DNA from 2 places in the Nocardioides sp. QY071 genome. Region 2 is predicted to be linked to the other one. Evidence: riboswitches for the same ligand, from Rfam matches in the RefSeq annotation. Region 2 holds a riboswitch; the other holds the start of a gene.
The links. A riboswitch is a leader RNA that binds a small molecule or an ion and turns the genes downstream of it on or off. The one in region 2 is predicted to bind glycine.

Region 1 (3,369 bases), 520 kb from region 2:
AGGTCGGCGAGGTCGACGGTGCCGTCGTCGTTGGCCTTGACCACGACCACCTTCATGCCGGCCATCACCGCCGAGGCCGGGTTGGTGCCGTGGGCGGAGGACGGGATCAGGCAGACGTCGCGCTGGCCCTGGCCGTTGGCCCGGTGGTAGTTGCGGATCGCCAGCATGCCGGCGTACTCGCCCTGGGCACCCGCGTTCGGCTGGATCGAGACCCGGTCGTAGCCGGTGACCTCGGCGAGCCAGCCCTCGAGCTGGTCGATCAGCCGGCGGTAGCCGTCGGCGTCGGCGGCGGGTACGAACGGGTGCAGGTTGGCGAAGCCGGCCAGAGAGATGGGCTCCATCTCGGTGGTCGCGTTGAGCTTCATCGTGCACGAGCCGAGCGGGATCATGCCGCGGTCGAGCGCATAGTCCCGGTTCGAGAGCCGCGCGAGGTAGCGCAGCATCGAGGTCTCGTTGTGGTGGGTGTTGAACACCGGGTGGCTGAGGAACTCGGTGGTGCGCTCGAGCTCCTCGGGCAGGCCGGCGTCGCCCTCGGCCGACACCTCGGTGACGCCGAAGGCGTCGAGGACGGCGACCAGCGTGGCCTCGCGGGCGGTCTCGCCGAACGAGATGCCGACGGTGTCGGCGTCGACCAGGCGCAGGTGGACCGACGCCTCACGGGCTGCGGACACGACGGCCTCGGCGCGGCCGGGGACCCGGACGTTGAGGGTGTCGAAGAAGGTCTCGTTGACGACCTCGATGCCGGCCGCCTGGAGAGAGGCGGCAGCGCGACGGGCCAGGCCGTGGATGTCGCCGGCGATCGCCCGCAGCCCGTCCGGGCCGTGGTAGACGGCGTACATGCCGGCCGTGACGGCGAGCAGCACCTGGGCGGTGCAGATGTTGGAGGTCGCCTTGTCGCGGCGGATGTGCTGCTCGCGGGTCTGCAGCGCGAGGCGGTACGCCAGGTGCCCCTCGGCGTCGACGGAGACGCCGACGAGACGGCCGGGCAGCTGGCGCTCGAGGCCCTCGCGCACGGCCATGAAGCCGGCGTGCGGACCGCCGTAGAACAGCGGGACGCCGAAGCGCTGGGCCGAGCCGACGACGACGTCGGCACCGAGCGCGCCCGGCGCCTCGAGCAGGGTCAGCGCGAGCAGGTCGGCGGCGACGACGGCCAGGCCGCCGTGCTCGTGGACCGCGTCGATGACGGGCTTGAGGTCGGGCACACGACCCGACGCGCCGGGGTACTGGACGAGCACGCCGGAGACGGGGCCCTCGGGCAGCCCGTCGGTCAGGTCGGCGACGAGGATCTCGATGCCGAGGCCCTCGCATCGGGTGGCGACGACGTCGATCGTCTGCGGCAGCGCGTCGGCGTCGATGACGAACGGACCGGCCGCCTTGCGGTTGGCGCGGTGGGCCAGGGCGACCGCCTCGGCCGCGGCCGTGCCCTCGTCCAGCAGCGACGAGCCGGCGGTGTGGAGGCCGGCCAGGTCGGCGACCATCGTCTGGAAGTTGATCAGCGCCTCGAGACGGCCCTGCGAGATCTCCGGCTGGTACGGCGTGTAGGCGGTGTACCAGCTCGGGTCCTCGAGCACGTTGCGCCGGATGACGGCCGGGGTGACCGTGGCGTGGTAGCCGAGGCCGATCATCGACTCGCCCGGGACGTTGGCCCCGGCGAGGGCGCGGAGCTCGGCGGCGGCCGTCTCCTCGTCGACTCCGGCCGGCAGGCCGAGCGGGTCGGTGGCGCGGATGGACTTCGGGACGGCGGCGTCCATCAGGGCGTCGAGCGAGGTGTGGCCGAGACGGTCGAGCATGGTCTCGACCTGGGCCTCGTCCGGGCCGATGTGACGGTTGACGAAGGGTGCGCTCATGAGCAGGCGTGCTCCTCGGGTCGGGTCGATGAGATGAATCGAGCCCTCCCCCTCTGTCGGCGCGTCACTGCGCCTTCAGAGTTGCCTGCTCCACACGGTCCTGGCGCCTGAGAGGTTCCGGGGAGGGATTGCCCCTTCGGCGCAGGCACGGGGCCTGACTCTCCCGTGCAGCATCAACAGCAGGTACAGCCTACAGGTCTGCGACCTGTTCAGCCGACGTTGCGCGCCGCGCGGCGAGCGGCCAGCTCGTCGCCGGCGACCGGAGCCGACTGCTCCGACTCGTTGGCGTGCTCGCTCGGGAGCTCGGCCAGCGTGCCCTCGATCTCGCGCCACACGCCGCCGATCGCGATGCCGAAGACGCCCTGGCCACCCTGCAGCAGGTCGATGACCTCGTCGTTGCTGGTGCACTCGTAGACCGATGCGCCGTCGCTCATCAAGGTGACCTGGGTGAGATCGTCGGTACCGCGCTCGCGCAGGTGGCTGACCGCGGTGCGGATGTTCTGCAGCGAGATGCCGGCGTCGAGGAGTCGCTTGATGATCTTGAGGATCAAGATGTCGCGGAAGCTGTAGAGACGCTGCGAGCCGGAGCCCTTGGCGCCGCGCACGCTGGGCTCGATCAGGCCGGTGCGGGCCCAGTAGTCGAGCTGGCGGTAGGTGATGCCGGCGGCGTTGCACGCGGTCGGGCCGCGGTAGCCGAGGTCGCTGGGCAGCGGCGAGACATCGTCGGTGAACAGGAGCCCCTGTTCCTGCGCGGCAGCAGTCGCCGCGGTCACGTCCTGACCGACCTTCTCGGGCTGCTGCTCGTTCACGGAACCTCCAGGTCGCGGCGCTTCAGGCAAGGGGGATTGCACTGCTGTCATTTCGACTCCCTCACGGTACGACCGCGGTGTCGGGCCGGTCAAAGACATGGCTGGGCGTGTCGCCGAAAACCCTCAACCTCAGCCTGAGGCTGACAGCCGCCTCAGCCCTCGGCGCCGAAGTCCTCGGGCGAGACGTGGTCGAGGAACTCGCGGAAGGCCTCGACCTCGTCCTCCTCCTCGGCGGGGGCCGCGAGCCCGGCCTCGGCGAGGACCTCTTCGGAGCAGAAGATCGTCGTACCGGTGCGCAGCGCGAGCGCGATCGAGTCGGAGGGACGCGCGCTGACCTCCACGCCGGAGGCGAAGACCAAGGTCGCGTAGAAGACGCCCTCGCGCACGTCGGTGATCCGCACCTCGCTCAGCTCGTTGCCGGTCGCGGTGAGCACGTCGCGCATCAGGTCATGGGTCAGCGGCCGTGGCGGGACGACCCCCTGCTGGGCGAAGGCGATCGCGGTGGCCTCGACGGCACCGATCCAGATCGGCAGGTAGCGCTCGCCGGTGACCTCTCGGAGCAGGACGATCGGCTGGTTGGAGGGCATCTCCACCCGGACACCCATCACGTCGACCTCGCGCATGCCTCCAGCCTACTGCGTCGGCCCGAGCCGTCCGGGAGGGCTCAGATGCGGCGCAGTCCGGCCTTGACCAGGGTCGCGTGGAGGCGCACC
Region 2 (3,369 bases):
TTGGTCGACTCGAGCTCGCCGCAGGGCTCGCCCGCGGTGACGGTGTCGCCGACGGTGGGCAGGTCGACGTAGACGACGTCGCCGAGGGCGTCGGCGGCGTACGCCGTGACGCCGACCCTGGCGTTGTCGCCGTCGACGGCGATCCACTCGTGCTCGGCGGTGTACTGGAGGTTCGTGGGGTTGCTCATGGTGGTCTCCTGAGGTCTCAGCGGTTGCGGTTGTAGAAGGGGAGCTCGACGACGTCGGCGTCCTCGAGGGTGCCGCGCAGCGACACCTGGAGCCGGGTGCCCGGGGCGGCGAGCGCCGGCGGGACGTAGGCCATCGCGATCGGCTTCTCCAGCGTGGGGGAGGGCGAGCCGCTCGTGACGACGCCGACCTCGGCGCCCGTGGCCGGGTCGAGGACCGGGTAGCCCGCGCGCGGCGAGCGGCGACCGGTGGAGACCAGGCCGACGAGGACCCGCTGCGGGCCCTCCTCCTTGCGCCGGGCGAGCGCCGCCTGGCCGACGAAGCCCTCGGGCTTGTCGAGTACGACGACCCGGCCGAGGTTGGCCTCGAAGGGCGTGGTGGCGCGGTCCAGCTCGTGGCCGTAGAGCGGCATCCCGGCCTCCAGGCGCAGGGTGTCGCGGCAGGCGAGGCCCGCGGGGACCAGGCCGTGTGACTCACCGGCCCTGCTCAGCGCGTCCCAGACGGCAGCCGCGTCGGCGGGGCGGCAGTAGACCTCGAAGCCGTCCTCGCCGGTGTAGCCGGTGCGGGCGAGCAGCACGTCGACGCCGGCGACCGTGCCGGCATCGATGGCGTAGTACCTCAGCGACGGGACGTCGAGCTCGGTGAGGCCGGTGAGGATCTGCGCCGAAGCGGGGCCCTGGACCGCCAGCAGTGCCCAGTCGGCCGACGTGTCGGTGACGCTGACGTCGTACCCCTCGGCACGGGCGACCAGCTCGGGCGCCACGACGGCGACGTTGCTGGCGTTCGCGACGACGAGGTAGTGCTCCTCGGCGAGGCGGTAGACGACGAGGTCGTCGATGATCCCGCCGTCCTCGGCGCAGATCATCGAGTAGCGCGCGCGGCCGACGCCGATCGCGGACGGGCGGCCGACCAGGGCGTGGTCGAGCGCGGCGCCGGCACCGGGACCGACCAGCTCGATCTCGCCCATGTGGGTCAGGTCGAACAGCCCGGCCGTCGTCCGCACCGCGCGGTGCTCGGCGGTCTCCGAGCCGTAGCGCACCGGCATCTGCCAGCCGGCGAAGTCGGTGAACGACGCGCCGAGAGCGGCATGGACGTCGTGCAGCGGCGTGAGCCGCGGGGTCGCTGAAGGTGTGCTCATCGGGAGGCTTCCTCGTGAAGAGCGCAGCGGTGTGCCGCGCTCGTGGCTGGGTTGCCTCCCCGCTCTGTCATCGCTACCTGAGAGCTTCACCGCCCGGCCGGGCGGCTTGCACCGTGGGTGCGGACCGGTGGATCCGGTCCGTCTTTCCAGAGTTCGCCTCGTCCCGGCGGTCAGGGGGCCTGAGAGATTCTTGGGGAGATTTGCTCCTTCGGCGCCCGTCCTCGTGGGACCGGGGCTCTCCCGCCGGGGTTCGAACGGCGCGATGTTGAGTTGTGACGCGCATCATGGCGCAGGGCGAGCATACGGCATCCGGCAGCGGGTCCCCGTACCATCGGGCGGTGCCTCGCCCCGACTCCGACGAGCAGCTGACCCGGATCGACCCGGACGAGCTCGCGATCACCCTCAAGGTCCTCCGTCAGGTCCCGCTCCTCGACCCCGAGCACGACGACGTGCGCACGATGAAGCGCGCCGCGTCGTACATGTACAAGCTGATCAAGAAGCAGCGGCGGGCCGAGATCCGCATGGAGCGGCAGCGGCACGACCAGGACATCATCGAGAGGACCGCGACCGGCTCGCGGATGCGGATCGACGACGAGACCGCCGGCATCCCGCTGGTCTCCACCGCGCAGGGCGCCTTCGCCGGTGAGCTGCTCACCGCGCGCGGCTGCTACATCTGCAAGGAGGACTTCACCCTCGTCGACGCGTTCTACCACTGGCTGTGTCCGCGTTGCGCGGCGATGAGCCACGCCAAGCGGGACCAGCGCACCGATCTCACCGGCAAGCGCGCGCTGCTGACCGGCGGCCGCGCCAAGATCGGCATGTACATCGCGCTGCGCCTGCTCCGCGACGGTGCGCACACGACGATCACGACCCGGTTCCCGAAGGACGCCGTACGCCGGTTCGCCGCGATGGAGGACTCCGTCGACTGGCTGCACCGGCTCAAGGTCGTCGGCATCGACCTGCGCGACCCCACCCAGGTCATCGCGCTCACCGACGACGTCGCCGCCGACGGCCCGCTCGACATCATCATCAACAACGCCTGCCAGACCGTACGACGGCTGCCGGGCGCCTACACGCACCTCACCGAGGGCGAGCTGGCGCCGCTGCCGACGGCCGAGTCGCTCGGGATCGAGGAGCTGCCCGAGATGGTGGCGTTCGACCGGATCTCCGAGGCGCACCCGGCGGCGATCGCCGGTGCCCTCGCGGACCACGCGGTCGCCCACCACGAGGGGGAGTCCGCCGAGGCGGCGCTCGCCGCCCACAATGCCGCCTCGATGACCGCGCTCGCGCTCAAGGCGGGCGGTGCCTCGCTCGAGCAGCACCTGGCCGGCACCGCGATCGACGCCGGTGGCCTGATCCCCGACATCCAGGACAACAACTCCTGGACCCAGGTGCTCGACGAGGTCGACCCGCTGGAGCTGCTCGAGGTGCAGTTCTGCAACTCGATCGCGCCCTTCCTCATCAACTCCCGGCTGCGCCCGGCGCTGCGCGCCGCCGTGCAGAACGGTGCCCGTCGCGCGTACATCGTCAACGTCTCGGCGATGGAGGGACAGTTCTCCCGCCGCTACAAGGGCGCCGGTCACCCCCACACCAACATGGCCAAGGCCGCGCTCAACATGATGACCCGCACCTCGTCGGGCGAGATGTTCGAGACCGACAAGATCCTGATGACGGCCGTCGACACCGGCTGGATCACCGACGAGCGACCGCACCACGAGAAGCTGCGGATCGCCGCCGAGGGCTGGCACGCGCCGCTCGATCTCGTCGACGGCGCCGCGCGCGTCTACGACCCGATCGTGCGCGGCGAGGCGGGCGAGGACCTGTACGGATGCTTCGTGAAGGACTACGAGCCCTCACCCTGGTGAGTCATCGGAGCACGACCGATCGGTCATGTCATCACCTTTTTGGGGTACGAACGTGCATGTGGTGTCCCTTTGGCCGAAGGTGGAGACATGCGTCGCCTGCTGTCGTTGATGACCGTCCTCGCCGTCGCGCTCGGCGTGCTGTCCGCCCTGTCGCCGGCGAGCGCCGCGGCCCACCCCGGT

Region 1: another riboswitch for glycine. It lies ahead of gcvP (aminomethyl-transferring glycine dehydrogenase); the one in region 2 lies ahead of gcvT (glycine cleavage system aminomethyltransferase GcvT).

What each region holds. Positions count from the first base shown of each region.
Region 1 covers NZ_CP124681.1:2,674,378-2,677,746, reverse strand. Annotated here, with positions in the region: gene gcvP (aminomethyl-transferring glycine dehydrogenase) at 1-1,847, opposite strand, end outside; glycine riboswitch at 1,933-2,023, opposite strand; gene QI633_RS12840 (MerR family transcriptional regulator) at 2,057-2,620, opposite strand; gene QI633_RS12835 (bifunctional nuclease family protein) at 2,809-3,279, opposite strand; gene QI633_RS12830 (MerR family transcriptional regulator) at 3,321-3,369, opposite strand, start outside.
Region 2 covers NZ_CP124681.1:2,158,302-2,161,670, forward strand. Annotated here, with positions in the region: gene gcvH (glycine cleavage system protein GcvH) at 1-188, opposite strand, end outside; gene gcvT (glycine cleavage system aminomethyltransferase GcvT) at 206-1,324, opposite strand; glycine riboswitch at 1,482-1,577, opposite strand; gene QI633_RS10360 (SDR family NAD(P)-dependent oxidoreductase) at 1,663-3,189, shown strand; gene QI633_RS10365 (endonuclease/exonuclease/phosphatase family protein) at 3,277-3,369, shown strand, end outside.